2 linked regions of the Sulfurisphaera tokodaii str. 7 genome follow. The protein of the gene in region 1 binds, or shares a complex with, the protein of each later gene. Links are inferred from orthologs where the notes say so. Each region holds a gene or a part of one and is shown on either strand. Other genes may lie near its edges. The genes, in order: STK_RS02505 and rpl12p.

Region 1 (15,864 bases):
ATGGGAAATACAAAAGTTATTGCAGCAGTTTATGGCCCAAAAGAAATGCATCCTAGACATTTAGCTTTGCCAGATAGAGCCGTATTAAGAGTTAGATACCATATGACTCCTTTCTCTACTGACGAAAGAAAAAATCCTGCTCCTAGTCGAAGAGAAATAGAACTGTCTAAAGTAATAAGGGAAGCATTAGAATCAACAATCTTAGTAGAATTATTTCCAAGAACTGTTATAGATGTATTCATGGAAGTTTTACAAGCAGATGCAGGAACAAGATTAGTTTCTTTAATGGCTGCATCTATGGCTTTGGCTGATGCAGGAATTCCTATGAGAGACTTAATAGCTGGTGTAGCAGTAGGAAAAGCGGATGGAGTTTTAGTATTAGATTTAAACGAGCCAGAAGATATGTGGGGAGAAGCTGATATGCCAGTAGCTATGATGCCGTCACTTAAGCAAGTTGCGTTACTCCAACTAAATGGAAATATGACACCACAAGAGTTTAGACAAGCATTAGAGATGGCTCAAAAAGGAATTGAAACAATATATAATTTAGAAAAAGAAGCCATTAGGAGCAAATATGCAGAATTAAAGGAGGAATAAAAATGTCAATCACGCCTTCTAATCAAAACATAACTTCCTTGCTTAAAAAAGAAAGTATATTAAACGCATTAGAAAGAGGTATTAGATTAGATGGAAGAAAGAATAGTGATTATAGACCAATTTCTGTTACACTCAATTATGCTAAAAAAGCCGAAGGTTCAGCTTTGGTAAAACTAGGAGATACAATGGTTTTAGCCGGTGTAAAATTAGAGGAGGAAGAACCGTTTCCAGATACTCCAAACCAGGGAAACTTAGTAGTTAACGTAGAACTCCTTCCTTTAGCTTACGAGACATTTGAGCCAGGACCACCAGATGAAAATGCTATAGAATTAGCTAGAGTTGTGGATAGAAGCCTTAGAGATTCAAAAGCAGTTGATCTATCTAAATTAGTTATTATACCAGGTAAAAAAGTATGGACTGCATGGGTCGATGTATATGTTCTTGATTATGGAGGAAATGTATTAGATGCTTGTACTTTAGCAGCAGTTGCGGCTCTATATAATACTAAACTTCCTAAAGTTGAAATAGAAGGAGATAATGTAAAAATAATAAAAGAGGAAAAAACTGATGTAACTCCAATTGCTTATCCAGTAGTCACTGTTACTGTTGCTAAAATAGGTAAGTATCTTGTTGTAGATCCAAGTTTAGATGAAGAAAGTATTGCAGATGTAAAAATCTCATTCTCTTACGTACAAGATGGTAGAATAGTAGGAATGCAAAAGAGTAATTTTGGAAGCTTAAGCTTACAAGAAGTAGATGTTGCAGAAAGTTTAGCAAGATCAGCTTCACAGAAATTATTCGAAGAGCTTAAAAAGCAAATTAATATGTAATTATGGTGATTAGAAATGGGAAAAGTTACAGGAATTGCTGGTAGATTTGGTGCACGATACGGCTCTTCAGTCAGGAAGAAATGGAAAGAGATAATGGAAAAACGGTATCAAGATCATCAATGTCCCGTATGTAAAACAACCGGAAAAGTGGTTAGAATAGCTTCTGGGGTATGGTATTGTAAAAAGTGTGGTGCTAAGTGGGCAGGTCTTGCTTATACACCGTATTGAAATAGTTTTTACTTCAAGTCGTGACGCTCCATTAAGAGTAAGAACTTTTTTAAATGAGTTGACTTATGTTTTTCCTAATTCCATAAAGATTAATAGAGGTAGACAAAGTCTTAAAGATATTATAGCTAAATCAATTTATTTAAACTCAAAATATCTAGTTATAATCGATGTCATAAAGGGAAACCCAGGTAGATTTAGAGTATACGACCTTACATCAAAAATGCTTAAATATAACTTTATAATTTATGGTGTAACATTACTTACAGAATTAAAATTACATAGAACATTAATCAAAAGAGGATGTATAGGAAAAATTGAAGATCAGAAAATAAAAAATATGTTAATTGATCTAGGTTACATATATATTGAAAATTGCGATGTATATGCTAATGGAGATTACATAATAAAAGACAATAATTATGTATTTGAACTGAAATTCACGAAAGATGATAAAATATTAGGACCTGTCATTAGATTTCAGCTATATGATAGAAATAAAAATATTAATTAACTCTACTGAAGAAGAAAGACAGCTTATATTTAATTCTGTATTACCAGAGGGTATAGACACTAAGTATATCAGAATAGATAGAGAGAACTCGGAAATTATAATAAAAGCACCTACAATAAGTAGGGGTAGAGCTATAATGAACTCTTATATATCCTGGATATACACAATATTGGAGACAATAAAAAGGGTGAATAAGGATGACAGAGAGAATTCCCCCTGAACTTCAAACACAATTAGTAAAATTACAACAATTACAAGATCAATTAAATAGACTTCTTACTGAAAAAAATGTAATAGATAGTGAATTAAGAGAAGTAAATAAAATACTTCAAGAGCTCTCTCAATTACCAGCTGGTACGACAGTTTACAAAATAGTTGGAAATTTACTAGTTAAAACAGATAAAGAAACAGTACAAAAGGAGTTAGATGATAGGAAAGAAATTTTAGAATTAAGATCTAGAACTTATCAGAAACAAGAAAACTTACTGAGAACGCAACTAGAAGATTTGCAGAAAAAAGTAAATGAACTACTTGCAAAGTATTATCCCCAAAGTGGGGGAGCTATAAAGGCATAATTTTTTGAACCAAGTATTTTATATTATATTAACTTCAATTTATTACTTGATGCTTAGAATTTATGCTGATTATCGTGAAAAGAACAGCGGAGTCCCAGATATTATTAAAGAATTAGGTGCTATTGTAATTTTTGATAATTTGAGTGTAGGAGATTATGTTATATCTGATGAAATAGCAATAGAAAGAAAAAGCGTAGAGGACTTGGTTAACTCTGTATTTGATAAAAGATTCTTTGATCAATTAAGTAGATTAAGTGAAGCTTACGCTAAACCTTTCATACTAATTGAAGGTGATATGGAAAAAGTTAGAAAAATTACCTCTAGATGGAAGGCTATAAATTCTGCCTTAACAAGTGCTATTTTAGAGTTTGATCTACGAGTAGTGTACTCCAATGATAGGAAAGAATCTGCTGAAATCATTTACAAAATAGCTGAGAAAAGTTCTACCTCTCAGAATAAAAAAATATTAAACCTTCATGAAAAACCAAAATTTGAGAGTTTAAGGGATATGCAGCTATATGTAGTTGAAGCTTTTCCTCAAATTGGGAGTAAATTAGCAGAGAGATTATTAGAAAAATTTGGAAGCATAGAAAGAATTTGTAATGCAAGTGTATCCGAGCTAGAAAAAGTTCTGGAGAGTAGAAAGAAAGCTGAGGAAATATATAAAGTTATACATACAACATATACGAATAAAAAGGAGGAAAGAAATAATAAAACTTCTTTGCTTGACTTCTTAGAGCCTAAATGAAACTACAGCTTTCTGTTTTTCTGCTTTCCAATCAACATTTACTGGAGGTAAGCCAGACTTGCTCCTTAAATAGTTGTACGCAGAAAGTGCAGCTTTCACTCCTTCTGCAGCAGCTACAACAGCTTGCTTGTATGGAGTATTTGTAACATCACCAGCAGCGAATATTCCTTCTACATTAGTTCTTCCTAATTCATCTACTATTATTTCTCCTTTTTCATTGAGTTTTATAAAATCTTTTAAGAACTCTGTTCGTAAAACATAACCCATTTCTATTATTACTCCATCTACATTTAGAATTTTATCTTCTTTTGTCTTAGAATTTTGTATAACTATTCCCTCAACTTTAGAATTTCCAATAATTCTAATCACTTTATATCCTAAAAACATTTTTATATTTTCATTGTTCAATATTGACTTTAATGTGCCCTCATCTCCTCCAACCAACTGAGTAGACATAGAAATATAATAAGCAGGTCTTGCATATTTTGAAAGAAGTTCTATAGCTTCTACGCCAGGCTCTCCTTCTCCTACAACTGCAGCTGGCTTATCTTTAAAAAATGCAGCATCACAAATTGCACAATACGATACACCTTTACCTTTAAATTCTTTCTCACCCGGCACATTAAGTTCTCTAGGTGTCTTACCGAACGCTAAAATAACAGTCTTAGCCTTATAACTTCCTAAAATACCTTGAAGTTCAAAAATATCGCCTTTTTTATCTATCTTGTATATTTCTTCTCCATAGATGAATTTAGCTCCAAACCTCTTTGCCTGCGACTCTACCTTTCGCGCTAAACTAAGTCCACTTAAAGGCTCAACTACAGGATAATTCTCTATGAGATCAGTTAATGTTAGTTGTCCTCCTAAATCTTTTGAGACAACTAACGTTTTCATTCTTTGCCTTGAGGTATATAAAGCGGCACTTAGCCCAGCAATTCCTGCTCCTACTATGATTACATCATATATTTCATTATGTTGATTCAATTGTTGCATATTTACTTATTTTAAATCTTATGATAAAAAGTTGTTTATTAAAAAGATTGTATCAATTATTGATGTAGGATATCCATTACACTTTAATATTCTGAAGTTAAGTTACTAAATACTAAATGTGGTGATTTAAACCTTGCCCCGATATAAGACAGTTGAGCAAGTTCTTAGTTTAATGAAAGATATTACTAGAGTAAGAAATATTGGAATAATTGCTCATGTAGATCACGGAAAGACTACAACTAGTGATACTTTATTAGCTGCAGCCGGTATAATTTCACAAAAAGTTGCTGGAGAGGCATTAGCATTAGACTACCTTTCCGTAGAACAACAAAGAGGTATTACAGTAAAGGCAGCAAACATAAGCTTGTACCACGAAATAGAAGGAAAAGGTTACGTAATTAATTTAATTGATACTCCTGGTCACGTTGATTTTAGCGGTAGAGTAACTAGAAGCCTTAGAATATTAGATGGTTCTATTGTTGTTGTTGATGCAGTAGAGGGAATAATGACTCAGACAGAAACTGTACTAAGACAAAGCCTTGAAGAAAGAGTAAGACCTATACTTTTCATTAATAAAGTAGATAGATTAGTTAAAGAACTAAAGTTAAGCCCGCAAGAAATACAGAAGAAACTAATAGATATGATAGTAGAGATAAATAACTTAATCGAAATGTATGCAGAACCCGAATATAAGGACGCTTGGAAAATAAAACCAGAATTAGGTAATGTGGTATTTGGATCAGCAAAAGATAAGTGGGGATTTAGCGTACCAATAGCACAGAAAAAAGGAGTTAAATTCAGTGATGTAGTAAATGCATATTCTAGTGGGGATAAATCAAAAGTAGAAGAACTAGCTAACAGAGTTCCTATACATGAAGCATTATTAGAAACTGTTATTAAATTTGTTCCAAATCCTAGAGATGCACAAAAATATAGAATTCCTAAAATCTGGAAAGGAGATCTAGATAGCGATATAGCAAAAGCAATGATAAACGCAGATCCTAACGGACCTATTGTCCTTATGATAAGTGATATGAAAGTTGATCCACATGCCGGTTTAGTTGCTACTGGTAGAGTATTCTCTGGAACATTAAGAGCTGGAGAAGAAATATGGTTAGTAAACGCAAAAAGACAACAAAGAGTTTTACAAGTAAGCCTTTACATGGGACCAACAAGAGAATTAGCTGAAGAGATTCCTGCTGGTAATATAGCTGCAGCTTTAGGACTAGATCAAGCTAGATCTGGAGAGACAGCAGTAGATATAAAGTATAAAGATGCGAATGTAGGTTCATTTGAATCTCTACATTATGTATCAGAACCTGTAGTAACAATATCTGTTGAGCCAAAGAATCCAAAAGATCTTAATAAGATGATTGATGCACTTAGAAAACTAAGTATTGAGGATCCAAACTTACTTGTAAAGATTAATGAGGAGACTGGTGAATATTTGCTTTCAGGTATGGGATTCTTACATCTTGAAGTTTCATTACAATTATTGAAAGAAAATTACGGTGTAGATGTTGTAACCTCACCACCAATTGTAGTCTATAGAGAAAGCATAAGAACTAAGAGCCAAGTATTCGAAGGCAAATCTCCTAATAAACATAATAAACTATATATCAGCGTTGAACCATTAAATGAACAGACAATTGAGTTAATCGCTAATGGAACTATAAAAGAGGATATGGATTCTAAAGAAATGGCAAGAATACTTAAAGAACAAGCAGACTGGGACTACGATGAAGCTAAGAAGATAGTTGCTATAGATGAAAACATAAATGTATTTGTGAATGCTACAAGCGGTGTACAACATCTAAGGGAAGTAATGGATACCATACTTCAAGGGTTTAGATTAGCGATGAAAGAAGGACCATTAGCTCATGAACCAATAAGAGGATTAAAAGTTGTATTGCATGATGCTATTATCCATGAAGACCCAGCTCATAGAGGACCAGCTCAGTTATATCCAGCCGTTAGGAATGCTATATTTGCTGGGTTCTTAACTTCTAAACCAACATTACTAGAACCTTTACAAAAGCTAGATATCAGAGTTCCAATGGATTTCGTTGGAAACGTCTCTGGCGTTATAACTAGGAAAAGAGGAAAAATACTCAATATGACTCAGATGGGTAGTATAGCCAGAATTACAGCAGAAATTCCAGTTTCTGAATCTTTTGAACTTGCAAGCGAGCTTAGAGCAGCAAGTGCAGGCAGAGCGTTCTGGGGTACAGAATTTAGTAGATGGGCTCCAGTTCCAGATAGCCTATTATTAGATGTAATTATGAAAATAAGAGAGAGAAAAGGCCTGCCTAAGGAGTTGCCTAAGGTAGAGGACTTCTTAGCGTGAAATTGCATGGAAGAGTTCAACATATTTAAGGATGTTAAGGCTATATTTTTTGACTTTGATAACACTTTAGTTTCTTTTGATAACCTTTCTAATCAAGCTTTACTTAAGGTGGCAGATGATATATTGGATTACATTAGAGAAAATTATCCTAATGTAAATGTAGATCGTGATGAGCTCTCAAAGACGCTTATAGAAATAGCGAAAAAACTAGATGAAGAAGGGGTTTATGACAGAAGACTATGGTGGGAGGAAGTATTAAAGAAATATAGTGTAAAGGCAGAGATGGAAGATTTATACGAGTGGACTCAAATATACTGGAGTATAGCTGGAAACAATACACCTTATGAAGATAGCTTGGATGCAATAGAATATTTAAAAAGAAAGGGATTCAAATTAGGTATAATAACTAATAGTGACGGAGAATGGGGTAATAAAAAACAGAGAATCAACAGATTTCCATTAGTATCATATTTTGATATAATCACTATAAGTGGTGAAAACAACATAAAACCTAAACCTAATGTGCAACCATTTATATTATCTTGTGAAAAACTCAATCTCTCAGTAAACCAGTGTCTTATGGTTGGAGATGATCCAATTAAAGATTGCTTAGCTGCCAAGAAGGCTGGTTTATATTCCATATTGGTTGATAGAGAAGGAAAAGTCAAATTCGCAGAACTTTATGCGGATTTTGTAATTCAAAATCTAAAACAGTTAGAAGAGATTTTTTAGTTGAATTAGATATTCATTTGTAATTTCTTTTTGTAAGTAATACAGAAATTTCTCATAAAGTTTGCTGCATATTTCATCTTCACAGTAATTTCTTAATTCCACAAAATCTTCTATTGCTACACTATTTTGGTATGCTTTATTGATGCCAACAAGTTTATGAAATAAATAAGTCTGTATTGTATTCTTGCTTAAATCTAATACACTTCCGTAAAATTTTAAAAGTTCATTATACTTTCCACGCTCTATCAAATTTAATGCTAACTCCTTAATTTCTATAGGTAATGGCGTATCAAATATTACGTTAACAAGCTCTTGTGGATTTATTGTAATCTCGTTGGAGAGAAATACATTTAAAAGCTTTACTATTTCTTCATAATTCTCAGTTTCACTGATCTCATCAGCTTCTGAATGATAATATGGATAATCTATATCCGACATCGAAATTGTAGGAATTCCCCTCTTTAAAAAGTTATAAGAATCGGTATAAGGTGAAGGGTACTGGACAGCATTTTTAAAATACTTAAAAAGACCTGGAGTTACAAAAAATTTTGAATTTAAGGTTAAGTTATCTAAACTTATAGATAATTTTGCATCTATTTTATTTGACCTCAAAAAATTATATGAACCACAAGCCCACGAAAAACTACTGAAAAAACATCCACTTTCTTCTGCTGTAAAAGAAATTAAGTGTAATTCGTATTTTTCACTTTTTAATTCTGGTAATATGGAGACTGAAATTAAATCATCATGTTCCCCCTTAAACCAATGATCATGATGAGCGGTCACATAGATCTTATCCTCAGTTTTACCTGGTATTATTCCTTCAATTGTATATCCTATTGAATCCTCAAAAGATGATTTTAAGAAAAATCTACATTTTCCTTTTATTTGATTTGCATCTTTATACCTTATATAAAATGCTGGTAACTTGGGCGGATTTTGAGGTAAGTGAGAAAGAGGAGTCCCGTTTTTCAGAACAATTTTTCTCATTAAATCATCTTGTGTAAAGACTAAAATTTTATTACTATTATTTCTATAATATTTATTAATATCTAAGATATTATTAATTTTAATGACTTGATAATCTGAAGTTTCTACATCTATTGAAGGAGAGTAAGGTAAAGAGATAGCCTCGATTTTTATTCCTTCACATTCTAGCTCTATTTCCTTCTCCTCCCATTTTAATACATTTTGAGGATTAATGTAAGTTGTTATTTTATTAACCTCAAAATATTCCTTTATTTTATCAACTATCAATCTTTCCTTTTTATCACCAGCTATTAATTCTCCGTATTTTGATAACTCTTTAACTCTTTCTCTTAATGTCATAATATGGACTCAGTAAAAAATATCATAAATTTTGTTTTTCCATATGATGGAATTTATGAAGTTATTTTAGGATCAAATGGAGTTAAACCAAACTTAGCTCCAATAGGTATAATTAAGGATGGAAATACTTTGAAATCAAAAGTTTATAAAGACACACTTACTTTTTCTAATTTAATTAAATATCAAAAGTGTTCTCTAAATATAATAACTGATTCAAGAGTGTTCTTTGAAGCATTTTTTAATGAGCTTAAAATAGAGGACTATATAGATAATATTCCTATAATTCCCGTAGGAGTAGTCTTTTTAGCTAATTGTTATTATGAAAAACTAGAAAATCCTACTTATTTCTTTTATGATTTGATTGATTATAAAAAATACGGAGAGTTTTACCATGCATTCAACAGAGGAAATTCTATGTTAATTGATCTGTTAATACACGTTTCTAGATTGGATATATATAGCAAAGAAGACATTGAAAAATATTTACCTATAATAAAATATGAGATTGACATTATACGTAAAACTATGCCAAATGACATAAAAATTATTGAAAAAATTAAGGAACTTATGTTACAGAAAGGGTTAAAAATTTAATTTCAAAAACCCCCCACATGGGCTTTACTGTTGCTTTAATACAAGGAGATGGAATTGGACCAGAAATAGTATCTAAATCTAAGAGAATATTAGCCAAAATAAATGAGCTTTATTCTTTGCCTATCGAATATATTGAAGTAGAAGCTGGTGATCGTGCATTGGCAAGATATGGTGAAGCATTGCCAAAAGATAGCTTAAAAATCATTGATAAGGCCGATATAATTTTGAAAGGTCCAGTAGGAGAATCCGCTGCAGACGTTGTTGTCAAGTTAAGACAAATTTATGATATGTATGCCAATATTAGACCAGCAAAGTCTATCCCGGGAATAGATACTAAATATGGTAATGTTGATATACTTATAGTGAGAGAAAATACTGAGGATTTATACAAAGGTTTTGAACATATTGTTTCTGATGGAGTAGCCGTTGGCATGAAAATCATAACTAGATTTGCTTCTGAGAGAATAGCAAAAGTAGGGCTAAACTTTGCATTAAGAAGGAGAAAGAAAGTAACTTGTGTTCATAAGGCTAACGTAATGAGAATTACTGATGGTTTATTCGCTGAAGCATGCAGATCTGTATTAAAAGGAAAAGTAGAATATTCAGAAATGTATGTAGACGCAGCAGCGGCTAATTTAGTAAGAAATCCTCAAATGTTTGATGTAATTGTAACTGAGAACGTATATGGAGACATTTTAAGTGACGAAGCTAGTCAAATTGCGGGTAGTTTAGGTATAGCACCCTCTGCGAATATAGGAGATAAAAAAGCTTTATTTGAACCAGTACACGGTGCAGCGTTTGACATTGCTGGAAAGAATATAGGTAATCCCACTGCATTTTTACTTTCTGTAAGTATGATGTATGAAAGAATGTATGAGCTATCTAATGACGATAGATATATAAAAGCTTCAAGAGCTTTAGAAAACGCTATATACTTAGTCTACAAAGAGAGAAAAGCGTTAACCCCAGATGTAGGTGGTAATGCGACAACTGATGACTTAATAAATGAAATTTATAATAAGCTAGGCTAAAAGTTTTTAAATCACTACTTTATCTATTATCGAGGTGATCTAGATTATCCTCCCCTACAATAAAGCCTTTGCCATCTAAATTTGATCCTCTTTCTACAGAAAAAGAAATATTAAAGTTTTGGGAGCAAAATAAAATCTATGAAAAATTAAAAGAATATAACAGTAAATTTGAGAAAAAATTCCTATTTATAGATGGGCCACCTTATCCTTCAAGCCCAATCCCACATATAGGAACCGTTTGGAATAAGGTAATAAAGGATTGTATACTAAGATATGAAAGGTTAGCAGGATTTAGGACCTATGATCAGCCTGGTTATGATACTCATGGTTTGCCTATAGAAGTTGCAATAGAAAAACAACTTGGAATACAAAAGAAATCGGATATAATAGAAAAAATAGGAGTTGATAATTTTGTTAATAAGTGTAAGGAATTTGCATTAAATAACGCATCTTCTTTGACTGCAAACTTTAAGAACATAGGAATTTTTATGGACTGGAACAACCCCTATATGACATTACATAATGACTATATTTCTAACTCTTGGATGCTAATCAAGAAAGCATATGAAAGAGGATTATTATATAAAGGAGTACATGTTTTACATTGGTGCCCTAGATGCGAAACAACATTAGCTGATTATGAGGTTTCAGAATATAAAGAAATTGAAGACCCATCAATTTATGTGAAATTTAAAGTAAAAGGCTCAGAAAATAGGTATTTAGTTATTTGGACTACAACACCATGGACTTTACCGGCAAATGTCTTTGTTATGATTAATAAAGATTATGAGTATGCTGAAGTCGAGGTCAATAATGAGATACTAATTATGGCAAAAGATAGAGTAAGTGATGTTATGAAAGAAGCAGGAATTAAAAACTATAAGATAGTAAGGACATTTAAAGGAGTGGAATTAGTTGGATTACAATATATACACCCTTTGGCAGATATAGTCACAGCTCAGAAAGGGCTTGACAATTATCATATAGTCGTTGATGCTGGAGAAGAAGTAACGTTAACTGAGGGAACGGGTCTTGTTCATTCTGCTCCAGGTCATGGTGATATTGACTTTGAAATAGGCAAAAAAATTGGAGCACCAGTAGTTATGTTAGTTAATGATAGAGGTGAATTCTTACCAGAAGCTGGAAAATATGTTGGAAAAAATGTACGAAGTGCCGCTGAAGAAATTATTAATGACTTAAAACAGAGAAATGCCTTACTGCATTCTGGCAAGGTTGTCCATAGATATCCTGTATGTTGGAGATGTAAAACACCTCTAATTTTGAGGGCTATAGAGCAATGGTTTATAGGAGTATCTAAACTAAAAGAGGAATTGTTAAAAGAGATTGACAATGTTAAATGGGTACCTGACTGGGGTAAGACAAGAATAGGAAATATGGTAAGAGAGATTAGGGATTGGGTAATTAGCAGACAGAGATTTTGGGGAACACCATTACCAATATGGATATGTAAGAATTGTGGAAACATAATTGTTATAGGAAGTAGAGATGAGTTAGAAAAAGTAGCAATAACAAAAGTACCAGAGGATTTACATAGACCATGGATAGATAAAGTAGTTGTCCGATGTAATAAATGTGGAGGAGAAGCTCATAGAGTTCCAGATGTGGCTGATGTGTGGTTTGATAGTGGGGTAGCTTTCTTCGCTAGCCTAGGTAAAGATTGGGAAAAAAAGTGGAAAGAAATAGGTCCCGTTGATTTAGTATTAGAGGGACACGATCAATTACGAGGATGGTTCTTTAGCCTACTAAGGGCTGGTGTTATATTATTAGATAGAGCACCATATAATGCAGTTCTAGTCCATGGGTTTATGTTAGATGAACAAGGTAGAGAAATGCATAAGAGTCTTGGAAATTATGTAGAGCCATCTCAAGTAACTGAAAATGAAAAATATGGTAGAGATGTCTTGAGATTATGGTTACTCAGAAATACAACATGGGAAGATGCAAAGTTCTCTTGGAAAGCACTTGATCAAACAAAAAGAGATTTAAACATTATATGGAATGTGTATGTTTTCGCATCAACATATATGAACTTAGACAACTTCGATCCAAGAATATATAACCTAGACAACTTAAAACAATACCTGAGGATAGAAGATTTATGGTTATTATCTAGATATAATAGAGTTGTAAAAGAAGTAAAGGAAAGCATGAACGATTTCAAAGTCCATGAGTTAGCAAATAAAATGACAAGTTTCATCATAGATGATATAAGTAGGTTCTATCTAAGATTAGTCAGAAAAAGAGCTTGGAACGAAAGTAATGACCCAGATAAGATAGCAATGTATTATGTACTTTATGAAGTTCTCAAGGGATCACTAGTACTTTTATCCCCGGTAATTCCGTTTACTACTGAACGAATATACCAGGATTTTGTAGTAGATAAGAAGGATTCTGTTAGCATGGAAAGCTTACCAGAAGTAAAAGAAGAATTCATAAATGATAAAATTGAGAAAGAATTTGAACTAAGCAAAGAGATTGCAGAAGCTGGATTAAATGCTAGAGCCAAGGCTGGAATTAAATTAAGATGGCCAATAAAGAACGCATATGTATTTCTAGTCTCGGATATAGACGTTGAAATGGCCAATAATGTAAAAGAAGTAATAAAGTTCTTATTAAATACTAAAGACGTAGAAATTGGAGGAATAGAAGGCTATAGAAGGTTTAGTAAAATTAAGGCCACACCAAACAGAGGTACAATTGGACCCGATTTCAAAAGGCTTACTAACAAAATAGTAGAATATATAGAAAATAACTCAGAAAAAGTAGCTTCGGATATTATAGCTAAAGGTTACCATGAAGTTGTAATAGAAGGAGAACCAGTTCAAATCAAGGTTAATCATGTTAATATACTAGAAGAAACTGAAGAAGGTTACATATCTGCTAGGTTTAACAAGGGAGTAGTAGTTCTAAAGAAAGAAATAAGTAAAGAAGAGGAAGAAGAAGGAATAGTTAGAGATATTATAAGAAGAATCCAGTTTATGAGAAAGCAACTTAATGTGCAAATTAATGATTATATTCTGTTGTATATAAAAGCACCAGAGGAAAGAACAGAAATGTTAAAGAAATGGACTGATTACATCAAATCAGAGACTAGGGCTAAAGAAGTTATTATAGGAGAAGTAAAAGGAGACCTAATATTACCATGGGAAATAGAGGATGAAGAATATATTATTGGTGTAAGTAAATCTTGATGTTTCCTTATCCAAGAAGAAAAGAGTTAAACGTGATTCTTTTTACATCAATTTTTTCAACAGATAAAAGCTTAACCGAAATTACGTTAAAAATGTCCTTCATACTCAGAACCTTAACTATTTTTAGAGTTTCAAAGCTTTTTTGGATAGATGATTTAAGAAATAAATATATAAAAAGAGTTATTATTGATATAATTAATTATGCACTTAAACCACCATATTTAAAGAAAGAAATAAAAATAAGAAAAACGCTTAGTAAAGTAGGTCTACTTAATCCTATAAATATCCCTTCTCACATAGTGGAAAAAGAAGCTATAGAAGGAGAATATAGAATCGGCTCTAAAGGTTTTTTTGGGTTAGAAAGTAAGATTAATACAAAATCTAACGTTATTTTAATAGTAAACTCTAACCCCGTAAGAATTAAAGAGTACAATTTTTACCCTTACTATAATGGATTTAAGTTTTATTTTTTAAATAAAAATAATATTCTTGGAAAATTTGAAAATCTTCTAATTGCAAGCAGATCTGGAAAAGATCCAATAAAATACTCAAGTGAAATAAAAGATATGTACGAGAAAAAAGGAATAACATTAATTATAGGTCCCCCATCAGGTGGATTATTAAAACAATTGAGTGACTATATACATGTTTACAATTTTTTACCAAATCAGGGGGTAAAAGATATCAGAGTCGAAGAAGCTCTTATTTCATCTCTTTCGATACTTAATTTCATCTTAGGATAGATACATTTTTATACGGAGATTTTTAAAAATGAGAGAACGAGGGAAAATTAATGGGTCATCGTAAGCTTGCTTCGCCAAGGAGAGGTTCCGCAGGTGTACGACCAAGAAAGAGAGCTAGCGAAATTTTGCCTACGCCTAGAAGCTGGCCTACTATACAATCTAATGAACCTAAATTGTTAGGCTTTGTAGGTTACAAAGTTGGCATGAGTCATATTTTTATGATTGACGATAAGCCTACTTCTCCTAATTATGGAAAAGAAATTTATGTTCCAGTTAGTGTTATAGAGACACCCCCAGTCATTCCATTAGCTATTAGAGCCTATGTAATGGGGCCTAAGGGCGAACCTACAACATTAACTGAATATTGGGGAGATATCAGTGAAGATCTTTTAAAATTAATCCAACAAAGAAAAGTAACTAGATTAAAAATAGATAAAGAAAAGATGAAAGGAAAATTAGATGAAATAAATAATAAGTTAAATGATATACTGTATTTAAGAGTCCTTATAGCGACACAACCTAAATTGGTCCCTTCATTAGGTAAAAAGAAACCAGAAATAGTCGAAGTACAAGTAGGAGGAGGAGATATAAAATCACAATTAAATTACGTTTTAAATATTCTTGGCAAACCTCTAAGTGTTAAAGATGTGTTTAAGGAAGGCCAACTAATTGACATTATTGGTGTTACTAAGGGAAAAGGATTTCAAGGCGTAGTAAAAAGATATGGAGTTGTAGAGCTACCTAGATGGCATAAGCACAGAAAAGGTAGCAGAAAAGTAGGAGCTAGGGGCCCTTCATTCTCCACACCAAGCTATGTGCCACAACCAGGTCAAATGGGATACCATAGAAGAACAGAATATAATAAGAGAATTCTAAAAATTTCTGATGATCCAAATGAAATTAATCCTAAAGGAGGGTTTGTGAATTATGGTATTGTTAGAAATACATATTTAATTATAGAGGGTTCAATAATTGGGGCAAAGAAAAGGCCACTATTCCTCAGATATCCTATAAGACCTAGTTGGATACCTCAGTCTGCACCTAAGATAACATACGTTAATTTATATAGTCAGCAAGGGTGAAATATATGTATTTAGAGCTTCAAATTAAAAAAACTCATATTTTTGATCTAAAAGGAAATAAAGTAGAAGAAATAGAATTACCTATTTTCTTTAGTTATCCTGTTAGGAAAGATCTAATTAGAAGGGTATTCATTTCAGAATTCACAAAGGCTCTACAACCAAAAGGAAGAGATCCTATGGCTGGTAAAAGAACTTCAGCTTTAAGCTTTGGTATTAATTTAGGTTTAGCAAGAGTCCCTAGAGTAAAGACAACTGGTGAAGCAGCTTTAGCACCAAATACTGTGGGAGGAAGACTAGCTTTTCCACCAACGG
Region 2 (15,647 bases), 930 kb from region 1 along the record:
TCCAAGAAACTTTCAAAACAGAAATAATACAGACAACTATTGCTAAAAGCTTCCTTATAGGAATTTTTGTAGCTGGCAACAATAATGTTATATTATTACCCAGAAATGTTGATGATGAAGAAGTAAAGAAGATAAAAGATATAGCTAGAGATGTTAGAGTAGAAATTTTAGATATAAGACCAACTGCTTTAGGAAACATAATTCTCACTAATTCTTATGGGGCTTTAATTTATCCAGAGTTAAGTAGCATCGAATTTAAAAAAATAAAGGAAAGTCTACAGATTGATAATATAGAAAAAGGAAGCATAGCTAATATTATAACTGTAGGTTCTGTAGGAGTTATAACTGATAAAGCTGGTTTAGTTCACATAGATACAACAGAAGAAGAACTCGATAAATTAAGTAAATTATTTAGAGTAAAAATAGATACTGGTACTGTTAATTTTGGCAGTGCTTTTATCCATAGTGGTTTAATAGCAAATAGGAATGGAGTTCTAGTAGGTTCAGCAACAACAGGACCAGAGATTTTAAGAATCCAAAGAGCTTTTAGTGATTGAGATGAGTGAGATAAAAACTTACGTCATAAGAGCAATAGTAACATTTAATGCTTCACATTATCCAATGAAACAAAAAGTAGTTAAGTATGTAAGAGCATTAAATGAAAAACAAGCATTAGAGTACTTGTATTCATATTTAGGAAGCAAGAACAAAGTAAAGAGATATAATATAAAGATAGAGGAAATAAAAGAGATACCAGTAGAAGAAGCAAAAGATAAAACAGTAAGAGATTTAGCAAAGTTAAATAAAATAATAATGTGATATTTATGAGTAATGAAGAAAATCAGCAAAAAGTAGTTGTCTCTTTAGAGGATTTATTAGCACAAGCAGATGCATTAAAAAAGTATATTGATTATTTACAGAAAACTTATGCTGAACTACAAGATAATATAATGTCAATAGACTCCTCATTACAAGCATTAAAAGAATTACAAAATAGTCAAGAGCTCTTAATGGTAGGGGACAAAAGAGGAAACGTAATATTCAAGGTTCAAGGTATAGATAAGGCAAAAGTTTTAGTTCACTTAGGTCTAGAATATTATGCAGAAGTAGACCCAGATTTTGCAACTAAAGTATTAAATGATAAAAAAAGTGAATTATCAAACGTTTTAAGTAACGTAGAAAAAGAATTAGCTAAATCTTTAGAAGCCTATAAAGAAATAGCTGACATACTTAATCAAGCACAACAACAATTGCAAGCTCAACAAAATAAAGGTGGATAATTTGTTTTGATAAATTAAAAAAAGCATTTAATAATTTATTAGATAAAATAAAAGGAGAAAGCAAACCTGAAGAAGAAAAGAAAGAAGAAACAAAACAAACCGCTCCAACTTTACAAATCGAAGAAGCAAAATCTCCTCGATTAGAAGAAACACAAACCCAACAAAAGCAGGAAATTACAAATCCTCCAGAAGGAGTTCAAATAGTAGAAAAAGAAGAGAAAAAAAATATAATTACCACAGAAGAAAAAAAATCTAGGTTTTCATTTTTTGATTTTATTAAATATAAAACTATTAAAGAAGAGGATATCCAGGATATATTAGAGGAACTTAGATACCAACTACTAGAATCTGATGTTTCGTATGAGGTTACTGAAAAAATATTAGATGATTTGAAGAATGCAATAATTGGGAAAAAAGTCACTAGAAGTGAAGATTTAGAGGAGCTAGTTACTAATTCATTAAAAAAATCAATAGAAGAAATATTAACAAAAAACCAGAGAATAGATCTAATAGAAGAAATAAGAAAAAGAAATAAGAAACCATATGTAATTGTTTTCTTTGGAGTAAACGGAGTAGGAAAAACAACTACAATAGCAAAAGTAGCATATTTATTAAAGAAAAATAAAATTTCGTGTATAATCTCAGCCTCTGATACATTTAGAGCCGCAGCTCAGGAGCAACTTGCATATCACGCAAGCAAGTTAGAAATTCCAATAGTAAAAGGAAAATATGGTGCTGATCCTGCATCTGTAGCTTTTGATGCTATTAATTCTGCAAAAAGTAGAAATATTGATGTAGTACTAATCGATACTGCGGGGAGAATGCATATTGATGAAGATCTAGTATCTGAGTTAAAAAGAATTGTAAAAATAGCAAAACCAGATTTACGAATTTTAGTTCTAGATTCATTAGCTGGGAATGACGCATTAGAACAAGCAAAATATTTTGAGAATAATGTAGGTTATGATGCCGTAATATTAACTAAAGTAGATGCAGATGCTAAAGGGGGTGTGATTCTATCCCTAGCATATGAATTAAATAAGCCAGTAATATATTTAGGAGTCGGACAAGATTATGACAGTCTAATACCGTTTGATGCTGAATGGTTTATAAAAAGGCTTTTTAGTAGTTAAAGTTAATAACTAAACGTTTAACTATATCGTATATGAGTCTTTCACAAAGGTTAAAGAATTTAAGAGAAGATTGGAAAAGAATAATTTCCGTAGCTAAGAAACCTGAAAAAGACACATTAAATCAAAGTATTAAGCTTACCTTACTTGTTATGGCAATTGTAGGAATAATTGCTTATATTATTCAATTGACAGTAGCCCTATTACTACACTAGGGTAATAATTATGGAAAGGCCTAGATTCTCCAACTATTATGCTGTTAGAGTAACTGGAGGGCAAGAGATAAATGTTGCATTAATGATTGAAGAAAGAATAAAGACAAATAATATAAAAGAAGTATATTCTATAATAGTACCACCTAATGTAAAAGGCTATGTGATTTTAGAAGCTACTGGACCCCACGTGGTTAAGCTTGTATCGCAAGGTATAAGACATGTCAGAGGATTTGCACAAGGTCTTGTACAAAAAGATGATATAATTAAATTCATTTCTAAAACCACAATTGCCCCAGCATATAAAGTAGGTGATATGGTAGAAGTTACTTCTGGACCCTTTAGAGGTATGCAAGCTCAAGTAGTTAGAATAGATAGTGCCAAAAATGAAGTAGTTTTAAATATTTTAGAATCATCTTTCCCCTTACAAGTTACAGTTCCAATAGATCAAGTCAAACCTGTGAAAAAATAGGTGAGAATAGATGCCTACAAAATCAATTAAAATCGTGGTTGAAGGAGGAAATGTAAAACCAGGTCCACCATTAGCTCCTACACTGTCACAATTAGGACTTAATGTAGGAGAAGTAGTAAAAAAGATAAATGATGCAACTTCTCAATTTAAAGGAATGTCAGTACCAGTAACATTAGAAGTAGATACTGATACAAAGAAATACGAAATAAAGGTAGGAATACCAACTACTACTTCATTATTGTTAAAATTTGCAAATGCAAGTGAACCCTCTGGAGATCCAGCACACAAAAAAGTAGGCGATATAAAATTTGAGGATATAATCCAGGTAGCGATAATGAAAAAGCCCCAAATAACAGCAAAAACATTAAAAGCCGCAGTAAAATCAATCTTAGGTACAGCTCATTCTATAGGTTTAACAGTAGATAAGAAAAGCCCTAAAGAATTAGTTAAAGCCGTAGATGAAGGAAAATATGATGATTTATTAGCCAAATATGAACAAAAATGGAATGAAGCAGAAGGGTGAAGAACATGTTAGCCAGTAAGGATAGTTTAGTAGAAGCTCTTAAAGTTGCTCTTAATCCAGAAAATAACCCTAAAAGGAATTTTACACAAAGTGTTGAACTCATAGTTACATTTAAAGGAATTGATATGAAAAAAGGTGAGTTAAAACTTAGAGAAATCGTACCATTACCAAAAGAACCTTCAAAACCAAGAAAAGTTTTAGTAATACCAGCTTTTCAACAAATAGAATCTGCAAAAAAAGCAGAACCAAACGTATTGCTTACAAAAGAAGAATTGCAGAAACTTCAAGGACAAAAAAGAGCTATTAAAAAACTGGCAAGACAGAATGATTGGTTCCTTGTAGCACAAGATTCTATGGCTTTAGTAGGTAGAATTTTAGGTCCTGCATTGGGTCCGAGAGGAAAATTCCCTACACCACTACCAAATGCCGCAGATATTACAGAGTATATTCTTAGATTCAAAAGATCAACGCTAGTAAAAACAAAAGATCAACCACATGTCCAAGTGTTTATAGGTACAGAGGATATGAAACCAGAAGATTTAGCCGAAAATGCATTAGCTGTACTTAATACAATAGAAAACAAAGCAAAAGTTGAGGCAAACTTAAGAGCTATATATGTAAAAACTACAATGGGTAAAATAGTTAAAGTAGAATTAAAGAAGTGAGAATCATGGCAGTTATAACGCAAGAAAGAAAAATAGCGAAATGGAAAATTGAAGAAGTAAAGGAACTTGAACAAAAACTAAGGGAATACCATACAATAATAATTGCAAATATTGAAGGATTCCCAGCTGATAAATTGCACGATATTAGGAAAAAAATGAGAGGAATGGCAGAAATTAAAGTTACAAAGAATACATTATTTGGAATAGCCGCGAAAAATGCTGGTTTAGATGTATCCAAATTAGAACCTTATTTAACTGGTCCTAACGCTTTTATATTCACGAATAAAAACCCATTTGAAATTCAATTATTCCTTTCAAAGTTTAAACTAAAAAGGTACGCAATGCCTGGTGACAAAGCTGATGAAGAAGTAGTTATTCCCGCTGGAGATACTGGAATGCCTGCAGGTCCAGCATTAAGCATATTTGGAAAATTAAAAATAAAGACTAAAGTTCAAGATGGGAAAATTCATGTCACACAAGATACTGTAATAGCTAAACCAGGAGATCCAATTCCTCCAGATGCTATACCAATATTACAAAAACTAGGAATAATGCCTGTTCATATAAAACTTAATATAAAAGTAGCTTATGATAATGGTCTAATTATACCAGGGAATCAACTATCTATCAACTTAGATGATTATAAGACAGATATAATGAAAGCTTATCAATCAGCATTCGGATTAGCAGTAGAAATAGCATATCCAATACCAGATGTTCTAAAAGTCTCAGCAGAAAAAGCTGCAAGAAATGCTTTATCATTAGCTGCGGAAATTGGATTTATAACACCAGAGACTGTGCAAGCTGTATTCTCTAGAGCTATATCAAAAGCTTATGCACTAGCAAGTGCAATAAGCGGAAAAGTAGATTTAGGAATTCAAGTGCCGCAAACCCAACAAGCACCAGCTCAACAAGCTGAGAAGAAAGAGGAGAAGAAAGAAGAGGAAGAAAAGAAAGGACCAAGCGAAGAAGAAATAGGTGGAGGACTATCCTCATTATTCGGAGGATGAATTTATATATTAGTTAATACCTTTATGGTGTGATAGATATGGAATATATATATGCTAGTTTACTCTTACACTCAGCCAAAAAAGAAATAAACGAAGAAAACCTAAAAAATGTATTAACAGCTGCAGGTATAACAGTAGATGAGGTAAGACTAAAGGCTGTAGTCGCAGCATTAAAAGAAGTAAATATAGATGAGGTATTAAAGAATGCTACTGCAATGCCAGTAGCAGTAGCTGCAGCACCAGCAGCGGCACCAGCTCAACAAGCTGAGAAGAAAGAGGAGAAGAAAGAAGAGGAAGAAAAGAAAGGACCAAGCGAAGAAGAAATAGGTGGAGGACTAGCTTCCCTCTTTGGTTAAAAATCTTTTTTAATACAAACTCTTTTAATCTGCTTCTTAATTACTTAGATTATGGTTCAAGTTAATGAAAATGAGTATCGTTTGAAATTCTTTTTAAATAATAATTATAACAGAAAGATTTGCCAAGTTTGTCAAACACCATTTTGGACTAAGGATAAAGAAAGAAACGTTTGTGCTGATATACCTTGCACAGATTACTACTTTTTTGATTTAAATATTAAGAGCCCACCATTAACTGTAAGAGAAGCAAGACAAAAATTCCTCAAATTCTTTGAGAAAAAAGGTCATACAATTATTCCACCAAAACCAGTATTAGCACGATGGAGAGAGGATTTATATCTTACAATAGCGAGTATAGTTGATTTTCAACCTTTTGTAACTAGCGGAATAGTACCACCACCAGCAAACCCACTTGTTCTCTCCCAGCCCTGTATTAGATTGGAAGATGTAGATAATGTAGGAGTTACTTTTGGAAGACATTTAACAACATTTGAAATGGCTGCCCATCATGCGTTTAATTATCCAGATAAGCAAATATACTGGAAAGATGAAACAGTTGAATTGTCAAAGGAGTTCTTTGTAGAAGAAATAGGTATACCAGAAGAGGAATTAAATTATAAGGAATCTTGGTGGGAAGGAGGAGGAAATGCAGGTCCGTCATTTGAAGTAACTGTAGGAGGATTAGAATTAGCAACACTAGTATTTATGCAATATGAGATAAAAGATGGTAACTACGTACCTTTAAAATTAAAAATAGTTGATACAGGTTATGGAGTAGAAAGAATAGCATGGTTTACCCAAAAGACTCCCACAGCATTCCATGCAATTTACGGTAATTTAGTGTATACTTTCTTTAATAAGATAGGAGCTCCTCTAGTAGATGACGAATTACTAAAAACAGCAGCAATACTTGCTGGTAGAATAGACCCAGATAAACCAGAAACAATTAAAAGGCACAGAGAAGAAGTAGCAAAGAAACTTGGATTAGATTTAAAATATGTAGATCAAGAACTAACAAGAGCTGCTAGAGTATTCCAAGTATTGGATCATACTAAAACTATAGCGTTAATGCTTGCCGATGGTCTCGTTCCATCAAACTCTGGAGAAGGATACTTAGGAAGATTATTGATTAGAAGAGCATTAAGAGTACTAAGATTATTAGGAAGTGATATAAAACTTTATGAATTGGTTAAAGAACAAATAGAATATTGGAAGGAAGATTTTCCACAGTTGTTAAAGAATAAAGACTATATCCTTGATGTAGTTAATTTAGAGCAAGAAAGATTTAACGAAACATTATCAAAAATATCACTTACAGCTTCTTCTTTATCTAGAAGAAAAGAAATCTCCGTGGATGATTTAGTAAAACTTTATGATTCAAATGGTATTCCCCCAGATTTACTAGTTGAAGAAATAAGAAAGATAAATCCAGAAATAAAAGTTGAAGTACCTTACAATTTCTATGGCTTAGTAGCAAAAAGACATCAAACCGTACCATTAAAAGATACTAAAAAAGAGAAATTACCTAAAGATGTTATTGATTTGGCAGAAAACTTACCCCCTACCAAAAAATTATATTATGAAGATCAATATAAAAGATCATTTACAGCTAAAGTAGTTAGTGTATATAAAAACTACCTTGTACTCGATCAAACTACATTCTATCCAGAAGGAGGAGGACAAATAGGAGATACGGGGATAATTAAAGATGAAAAAGGAAATACTTACCAAGTAGTTGATACACAAAAAGTAAAAGATGTTATATTCCATATACTTGATAAGGAGCCGTCTCTAAAAGAAGGAGATGAAGTCTATGGAGAAATAGATTGGCAAAGGAGATATAGAATAATGAAACACCATACAGTAACTCACGTAATTCTTTCTGCAGCCAGAAAAGTACTAGGAGAACATGTATGGCAAGCGGGAGCAGAAAAAACACCGCAAAAAGGAAGATTAGATATAACACACTATAAATTACCCACTGAAGAAGAGATCAAGAAAATAGAAGACTTAGCTAACTATATAATAAATGATAGGAGGTCTGTAAGACCTCTAATAATAAACAGAACTGAGGCAGAAATGAAATATGGCGTTTCAATTTATGCTGGTGGAGTTCCTGAAGGAGCTGATGTAAGACTAATTGAAATAAAGGATTGGGATATTGAAGGATGCGGAGGAACCCATTTATCTAATACTTCAGAAATAGGAGCTTTAAAGATAATTAACGTGGAGAAGATCCAAGATGGCGTAATAAGACTAGAATATGTTGCCGGAGATGTTGTGGCTCAATATGCTAGACAAGAAGAAGATAAATTAAAAGAAATTTCCAGACAACTTTCTACTTCACCAGAACAAATAGAAGTAAGACTAAAGAGATTCCTAGAGGAATACAAGGAAAAAGAAGAATTATTGAATCAATACAGGAAAATGATGCTACAAGAAATAGAGAATATAAGCAAAAAAGAGACTGTAAATGGCGTTACAATTTATATAATTAATCTGTTTGATGAAGAATTAAGAAAAGAAGCAATGAGAAAATTAACAATGAATCAAAAAAGTATAGTTGTAAATATATCTAATAAAGGAAATAATAACGTGGTTGAAATAGCTACATCTAATGACCTAAGAGTCGATAAAATTATCGAAGCTTTAAGAAGAGAAGGAGGAAAAGGAGGAGGAAAAGGGACATATGGAAGTATAACAACACAACTAAATGTTGATAAAATTGTCAATACAATTAAATCAACAATTAATAATGGCATATGAGGACTATAAATACCTATTAAACAGAGGATATAATAGAAAGCCAGCCTTAGATTTAGTTACCGCTAGATACAACTTAAGTAAAAAGGAAAGGCTTTTATTATACAGATGCACTCATTCTAATAAAGAGATAGAAGAGGTAAAAAGAAAAATAGTTATTAACCCAAGTGAAATAGCAATTGACGGATATAATATAGCAATAACATTACTTTCTGCTATTTATGAAGATGAGATATTTTTATGCGATGACGGATTTTATAGGGATTTGGGATTAGGAAAAAGAAAAAATGACCCAGAAATACTTGAGGCACTTATTCTTGTTAATGAATACTTAAGTCATAAAGATATAAAATCTATAATTCTACTCGACTCTCAAATAAGTAAAAGTGGAGAATTAGCTTCTAAGCTTAGAAAACTAGGAATCAACGTCGAGGTTGTAAATAAAACAGATAAAATCCTATTACTTAGGAAAGAAGTAATAGTAAGTAATGATTTCTTGATTTTAAACAAAGCAGAAAGAGTATATGATCTTTTAGGAGAAATAATAGGTAACATATGGAATATTAAGGTTTTCAAAATACCCCCAACATAAGATAACAAAAAAGCTATAAGATAAAATATATAATTTTATAGCGGACCCGTAGCTCAGCCAGGACAGAGCGCCGGCCTCCTATTTTGGCCGGTGTATAAAGAAGACAGCCGGTGGTCCCGGGTTCAAATCCCGGCGGGTCCGCTATATATTTAAGTTCAAAAGCAGATTATTCTTTTGTGTTAAATGAACTATTAGATATAATTCATGACTTGAATGAAGATAGAATAATAGAAGCAGCCAATAAAACATTACAATTAATCAAGGATAAAGATGAGGAAGATATTATAAAAATAGCCGCAGAAATAGAAAAGGAAATAAGAGCTATAAAAGAGGATGATGAAATATATTATATAGTTAAACCGGAAACATTAGAAGAACTAAAAAGAATTAACCAGGAATTGAAAGATGTAAGAATGAGAAAAATAAAAGTATTGATAAAGGATATATTAAAGAGATTAAGCAATAATAATGTTATTATAGTTGAAGCATTAAAACCTAAAACAGAAATCAGGCCACATACTTACATTTGAGCACATCTTACGAATCTCCCAATATCACTCTAGCTAAATGTTTTCCAATAAATATTTCTGGTGTCAACTCTTCTAATACTTTATTTCCACCAATTAACTTATCTAAAAGAGTAGCTCTATATGCAAGAAAAGAATAAATAAATAATTTCCTTTCTTTTAATTCAAATGAAATTAAATATTTAAAATTATCACCTAAAATCCTATATTTCACTATTCTATCATATATAAAAGGACCTTCTAATTTTCCTACTAAACTTCTTTTAAGAACTAGACCAGTAATATCTTTTTTAAAGGGCAAAAGAAAAATCACCTTATTATCACTAGCTATGTTAAACAATAACCTAGGATTTGTAAGCAACTCTATAATTGAAATAGGGTCTTTTATTTCTAATATTTCTGAAAACGTAAAAACTTGCCATTTTGATTCACGGTTCTTAGTTATTATCATCTTGCTTATATATCAATTATAAAATATATAAAGCTTGAAATATCAATATTAACAATAAAAAGTAAAAATAAGAGTAGATTTCCTTAGTGTAGCAAAGTTTAAATAGAAACTTAATGAATGAAAGACTATTATCTCTTCATGATTATATTAACAAAAAAGAACTTCATGAGCTAAGTGAAAGAATTACTATGTATATCATACTATGAGACAAATTTAGTTTATTTATATAAAAATCTTAAAATAAAGCAAAAGGTAATCAGATTAATGCTCATGCCAAGATCATAAATGACGAAGCTCCTGATCCAACATTATACGACTTAACCAAGATTTAATTCCTAGAACTTAGAAATTTTCATAATATTTACTATAAAATATCATTTAACTAATGTTTAATCCTACAAAATATTTACAAATTACTAAGAATAAATTCACAACATAAATTAACTTCCGATGCTCACTAATATCAATGCTAAACTAGAGCTTTATGATTAGACAAGCCAATTAACATTTAGATAATTCACAGTATTTTCTCGATATTAAAACTAATATTAATTCACTTTATTTAGCAGATTTCATTAATATAGAAAATTAAGAAATTTATTTTATGAATAAATTTTTCAATATAATTCTTAGTTTTATGTTTGTTACCGAAGTACATCTGACTAAAAAGAGCTATAATCAAATTAATGTTATGCCAAGATGTAGTGATTTCCCAATAACTACTACTTATTTCACAACTTATTATAATCTTGAACTCTATCCTTTTTATGCCTTCTTTGGATTTTATTCATGTGTAATACTATTTATAAATTCTTTAATTATATGAATGTATATCTCTGGGTTAATCTTTATATTAAATATGTTAATTAATGTTTTGGAATAGATTTAAATATTTAAAATAATAGAATAAAATATGGCAGTTGAAACAGCACCCTCCTTAAGCTCCTTAGGCGGAATATTAGGAGGAATCATAGGCGGAGAAATAATACTAGATCAACAACAAGCTAATTGCGTAATAGAAAACCTAAAAAGATACAACTCACTAGAAACAGCACAAAGATACGAGATTTACCCCGCAATAGCCTCAAGTAGAAGAGTATTAAAAGAAGCCTCAAACTCCCCAGAAAAAATCTTCAGACAAGGAATACTCATAAAAACAACAGACACGGGAGATTGGTTTTACATAGGCGGAATCTCCCCATACTGGTCCCCAGACCAACTAATAGTATACCAAGGAGGATCACAAGCAACATCACCAGGAAAACTAAATAGAAAAACAATCGACGACCTAGCAGACAAAGGACTAGGAGCAATACCACTAATCAAAACAAAAACACCACCAACATGGTACAACCCACCACTATTCAAAAACTGCCAAGGAACATTCAACATCTTCTGGAACTACCTAGCAGAATTCCAGGGAGGCATACTAACAATATTTACCAACGCACCAATGGTAATGCATTATAGTCAGTTACTGGCTCTTGGAAAGGCTAGTTTAACATATTCATCGGGGGGTAGTTATTATCTTTCTATAGCTGCTAGAAATGATGTAATGCGTCCTGCCTCAGATACATATCCTTACATCTACTTTGCCTATGGCACTAACCCAGTGGTGGCAAAGAGTCACGGTTTGAAAATCTACCCCGGTTTTACATTTGATACTGTGACTAAAGAGGTCTTATCAAATTGTAGCGAAATAATGCCTAAGCAATATTGTTCTTTAAGTTTCCTAGACACTAGGTTTAATGATATTGATATTGGTGCTCTTGTTTATGCTGTGTTACCTTGTGGTACATCTTGCTCCCAGTTTGGTTTAGCTGGGTTAATTCTTGGTATTTCTCAAATAACAATTAAGGGTGTACAACTAGTTTATCTAAGAATTGCTCAGCCTCCTTCTGACTTAACTACTACTGCTATAATTGAGTGGGCTAAGATGATGAACGTTTATGATTCACTAAATAGTCTCATGGGTGCGAGTAAGAGGTTTAAGAAGGCTGTTTCTGATCTTTCTCTTGCGTTTCCGCAGTTTATTGCTACTGCTGCTGCACTCATTGTGGATTGGGTTGAGGTTTCTTATGATGATGGTTTAAAAGAGGCTGAGGAGAAGGCTAAGGAGTTGAAGGAGATGTATGATAAGGTTGTTGATGAACTGGCTGGTAAGCCCCCATCAATAACCAATAGGTACGTTTATAATCAGTGGTGGAAGTATAAGACTAGAGTAGAGGAGTGTGCTAAAGAAATAATACTAAACAACCCAGATATAACATATGAAGAACTATTAAATGAAGTAGACCAGTGCGCAATGTTAGTAAATTGCTCTAATAAAGCTCTGAATTATTAACTACAATCCTGTTTTCTTAACTTTTTAGTTAAATATCATCAGATGAGAATACCATGCTAAGTCCTTAAGAGAGAATTTTACAAGTTACAATACGTTAAAGAATAAGTAAGATACATGACTTAAAATACAGATATAAGGCATACAAGGATTTTATGTCAGTAGTATTTTAGAAAATTTAAAGAGCTCAATACTACTTCTAAAAACAATAATTAAAGCTCAAAATATTACTCGTATTTTAACAAGTTAAATCTATATTATATTCATACTTAATTACAGTAATATTCTGTTAGATTTGCTCAAATGAATTAATTTTCAAAAATGGAAAAAGATGTTTTATTTTAACAAAAATACAACAAATAAGGATTGATTAAAAAGAAAAGATCAGTAACATTCTTTGATTAAACGTAATGCTCAACTAAGATAATCCTAGTATAAATCGTCATAATCCCTTAGAATTTAATTACATTTTTAACTTCAATGTTTGCTACTAAATCTTTTAAATAAATAGGCTATTACATTAGTTACCCAAGCAATTACCAAACCTACTCCAACTCCTCTAAAGTATATATTGCCTTTAAGATATCCGATTAAAATAAATATAATGCTTAAAAATAGCTCGAGCAATATTAATGCTATAAGTAGATTCTCCTCCAAAATTCTTCTTCTCCATTCTAATAAAATCAATTTCTTAGTCATTTGCATCCTCTCCTATCTTCTTTAAGTAATTGTTTTCTACATATTTATAGAATGCTAAAGCTATAGTACTTAATATAAAGAAAATAACTACAGCTAATTTAGAATATTTTACTATTAATGCCCCTATTGCTGTTATAATTATTACATGCAACACTATGTTTATTATATGTCTTTTCCATAAATATTTCTTTTTTAAGCAGTTTAATATATAATTTTTTCTATAGTTAGAGTGTGTATACGGTTTAACCATAATAAATTATTTAACTTCTCCTTAGTTTTTCAAACGTATATAAGAGGCGTTATATACTAAACCTTTAATAACCTAAGTTTGCAAATGTGGGAGTGTTAGAGTAATTCCTTCTTTGAGAAGATAGTTAATTTAATTGATTTGCAAACTAATGAAAATATTATGCTTAAAGTAATAATGCGTGTAAATAAACTAAGAAGAAAGATTAGGACATATAAATATAATTTATAGTGAAGATAAAGATATAACTACAAATAATTATTAAATTAGTTTAATGCAGTTTTCTTTTACTGATTGAAAGTATACTAAGAGTATTATCAGTTATAGTCTAAAAGTCCTAGGAGTAAGAATAAATTTTTTATAAAAAGGTAGCCGGGCTGGGATTTGAACCCAGGTCCGAGGGGCCAAAGCCCTCGATCCTTGACCACTAGACGACCCGGCTAATAATAATATTAGAAAGTAGATTTAAAAAGTGAATGGCTTTCTTTTATTACAAAAGCATCTTTAAAAGTCATTAGTTTATTATGAACCTTTAAATCTTACCTATCAAAAAATATTAAGAGGTTAGTTGTTTTGATAATGAAGTTTTTTAAACGGAAGGACGATGATAACTCTATAACGGTTACTGATGATTTTGGGGAATGGTTAATTATAAGAAAGAACTCTAACGCATCGTTGATTAAGAGTATAATAGAAAAAACAATGAAGAAACTGAAAGTCAAGGATTGGAACCTTAGTTTATTATATTACGTTGAGGATGAAAAAATTAAGGGATTATTCTCTGTAAAAGGTATGCTAACTTTCTCAGAACACATTAGAGAGTTAGATTTTTACAATGCACTTAAGAACGTAACTTCTGATTATTTGACCTTAGGTGAGGTAAGATTAAGTAGATTAAGAGCTTGCAACACTACTTTTCTTTTCTTTTCAACTGATATGTTAATAAAGAAGCAGTCAAAGATAGATGAGGATTATATTAAGATGCTCTTACCTCCTAGGGGAGCTTATGGATATGAAATACCTTATGCTATGAAAGATCTATTCATCAAGATAACTGAAAGAACCTTAGAAACTAGTTGTCATTCTGTTTCTTTAACACTAAATAATGGGAGCTTTGAATCTATTTATCAATGCAGGGCTTTTAGGGAAATTGATACAGAAATATTAAAAGATACATTTTCATATTTTTCAGTAGAGCAGCCCAATGTTACTTTGAGAACTACCTCTCCGAGAAATGTAGAAATTCAAGTAAATATTCCAAAATTTAAGACTAAATATTTAATACCACTATTATGGGGTAACATATTAGCATCTAATATTGTTTGCTAAAATACTACTTATTTATATACCTTTTTTCTAATCTTAAACATGAGATTATGATAAAAGTAGCTGATCTTAATATTCCTGTTATAGAAGATTTCGACATAAATGGGAGAAAAGTTTTACTAAGAATAGATATAAATTCACCCGTAGACCGAAAAACTGGAAAATTATTAGATGATTCCAGAATTAAAGCCCATGCTGAAACAATTAGAGAATTACTCGATAAGCAAAATTCTGTAGTAATAATTTCCCACCAAGGTAGACCAGGAGATGATGATTTTATTTCTTTAGAAGAACACTCTAAAATCCTATCTAAATATGTTGGTAGGGAAATTGAGTTCGTCGATGATGTTATAGGTCCTTATGCTAGAGAAAAAATATCTAAACTAGGTAAAGGGGAAGCCATCTTATTAGAGAATGTTAGAATCGTATCTGAAGAATTAATAGAGGCTCCTCCACAACAGCAATCTAAAACTTTTTTAGTAAGAAAATTAGCCCCATTAGTCGATTTTTACATTAACGATGCTTTCGCAACAGCACATAGAAGCCAACCAAGTCTAGTAGGATTTCCTTTAGTAAAACCTTCAGCTGCAGGAAGAATAATGGAGAAAGAAGTTTCTGCATTATCTAAGATCTTTAACAAGGAAGACTCTCCAAAAATATTTGTTTTGGGAGGAAGTAAGGTTAGTGATACATTAAAGATAATTGAACACCTAGCAAAAAATAGAGTTGCTGATAGAATATTAACTGGCGGTTTAGTAGCAGAACTATTTGCTGTTGCGAAAGGTATAAATTTAGGTAAGCCTAATATGCAAGTTTTAGAGAATAAGGGTCTTCTGAGCCTAATTCCGAGAGCTAGAAAAATCTTGCTATCTGGTGCACCTATAGAAATCCCTGTTGACTTTACAGTGGAAAAACCTAGTGGAGAATTAAGCAATGATCCGGAGAATAATGTGAGTGGTATTATAAAAGATATAGGGAATACTACCATTGAAATTTATTCCTCTTTTATTAAGGAAGGCAAAGTCATTACATTAAGAGGACCTATGGGAGTTA

What was found.
Region 2: the proteins of STK_RS02505 (region 1) and rpl12p are in contact, whole or in part, in a crystal structure (PDB 5H7L), measured with the Pyrococcus horikoshii proteins. The link is inferred for Sulfurisphaera tokodaii str. 7 from one-to-one orthologs. Residues at the interface, in WP_048053510.1 of Pyrococcus horikoshii: Pro161, Met164, Met165, Phe168, Ser169, Ile172, Val195, Glu196, Phe202, Leu211, Ser212, Val213, Met216, Lys222, Phe223, Asn224; in WP_010886059.1 of Pyrococcus horikoshii: Leu100, Ala101, Gly102, Leu103, Ser104, Ala105, Leu106, Phe107, Gly108.

The regions. Positions count from the first base shown.
Region 1 is NC_003106.2:434,840-450,703, reverse strand. What follows is about bases 4,227-7,222. They hold STK_RS02505 (elongation factor EF-2), read left to right. Parts: upstream 4,227-4,615; coding sequence 4,616-6,829; downstream 6,830-7,222. Other genes in these bases: STK_RS02500 (HAD family hydrolase), read left to right, coding at 6,836-7,222; STK_RS02510 (NAD(P)/FAD-dependent oxidoreductase), read right to left, coding at 4,227-4,482. In the rest of the region: exosome complex exonuclease Rrp41, read left to right, coding at 1-597; exosome complex protein Rrp42, read left to right, coding at 600-1,427; STK_RS02535 (50S ribosomal protein L37ae), read left to right, coding at 1,443-1,655; STK_RS02530 (Brix domain-containing protein), read left to right, coding at 1,636-2,166; STK_RS02525 (KEOPS complex subunit Pcc1), read left to right, coding at 2,141-2,386; STK_RS02520 (prefoldin subunit beta), read left to right, coding at 2,364-2,741; 3'-flap repair endonuclease Xpf, read left to right, coding at 2,788-3,489; more of STK_RS02510, read right to left, coding at 3,475-4,226; more of STK_RS02500, read left to right, coding at 7,223-7,561; STK_RS02495 (M28 family peptidase), read right to left, coding at 7,544-8,890; STK_RS02490 (DUF447 domain-containing protein), read left to right, coding at 8,894-9,484; leuB (3-isopropylmalate dehydrogenase), read left to right, coding at 9,502-10,515; STK_RS02475 (putative RNA uridine N3 methyltransferase), read left to right, coding at 13,727-14,470; STK_RS02470 (50S ribosomal protein L3), read left to right, coding at 14,521-15,552; rpl4p (50S ribosomal protein L4), read left to right, coding at 15,558-15,864. UniProt on the Methanocaldococcus jannaschii protein: Catalyzes the GTP-dependent ribosomal translocation step during translation elongation.
Region 2 is NC_003106.2:1,364,082-1,379,728, reverse strand. Bases 4,211-6,989 are described here. They hold rpl12p (50S ribosomal protein P1), read left to right. Parts: upstream 4,211-5,330; coding sequence 5,331-5,648; downstream 5,649-6,989. Other genes in these bases: alaS (alanine--tRNA ligase), read left to right, coding at 5,700-6,989; STK_RS07660 (50S ribosomal protein L10), read left to right, coding at 4,288-5,292; STK_RS07665 (50S ribosomal protein L1), read left to right, coding at 4,211-4,282. Outside these bases: STK_RS07700 (translation initiation factor IF-6), read left to right, coding at 1-557; rpl18a (50S ribosomal protein L18Ae), read left to right, coding at 559-819; pfdA (prefoldin subunit alpha), read left to right, coding at 825-1,280; signal recognition particle-docking protein FtsY, read left to right, coding at 1,481-2,413; STK_RS07680 (protein translocase SEC61 complex subunit gamma), read left to right, coding at 2,446-2,625; STK_RS07675 (transcription elongation factor Spt5), read left to right, coding at 2,636-3,094; STK_RS07670 (50S ribosomal protein L11), read left to right, coding at 3,105-3,617; more of STK_RS07665, read left to right, coding at 3,623-4,210; more of alaS, read left to right, coding at 6,990-8,414; STK_RS07645 (DUF434 domain-containing protein), read left to right, coding at 8,374-9,003; STK_RS07635 (hypothetical protein), read left to right, coding at 9,180-9,533; STK_RS07630 (hypothetical protein), read right to left, coding at 9,541-9,981; STK_RS07625 (hypothetical protein), read left to right, coding at 10,895-12,325; STK_RS07620 (hypothetical protein), read right to left, coding at 12,800-13,021; STK_RS15270 (hypothetical protein), read right to left, coding at 13,014-13,172; STK_RS07605 (hypothetical protein), read left to right, coding at 13,842-14,597; STK_RS07600 (phosphoglycerate kinase), read left to right, coding at 14,645-15,647. UniProt on the Methanocaldococcus jannaschii protein: Forms part of the ribosomal stalk, playing a central role in the interaction of the ribosome with GTP-bound translation factors.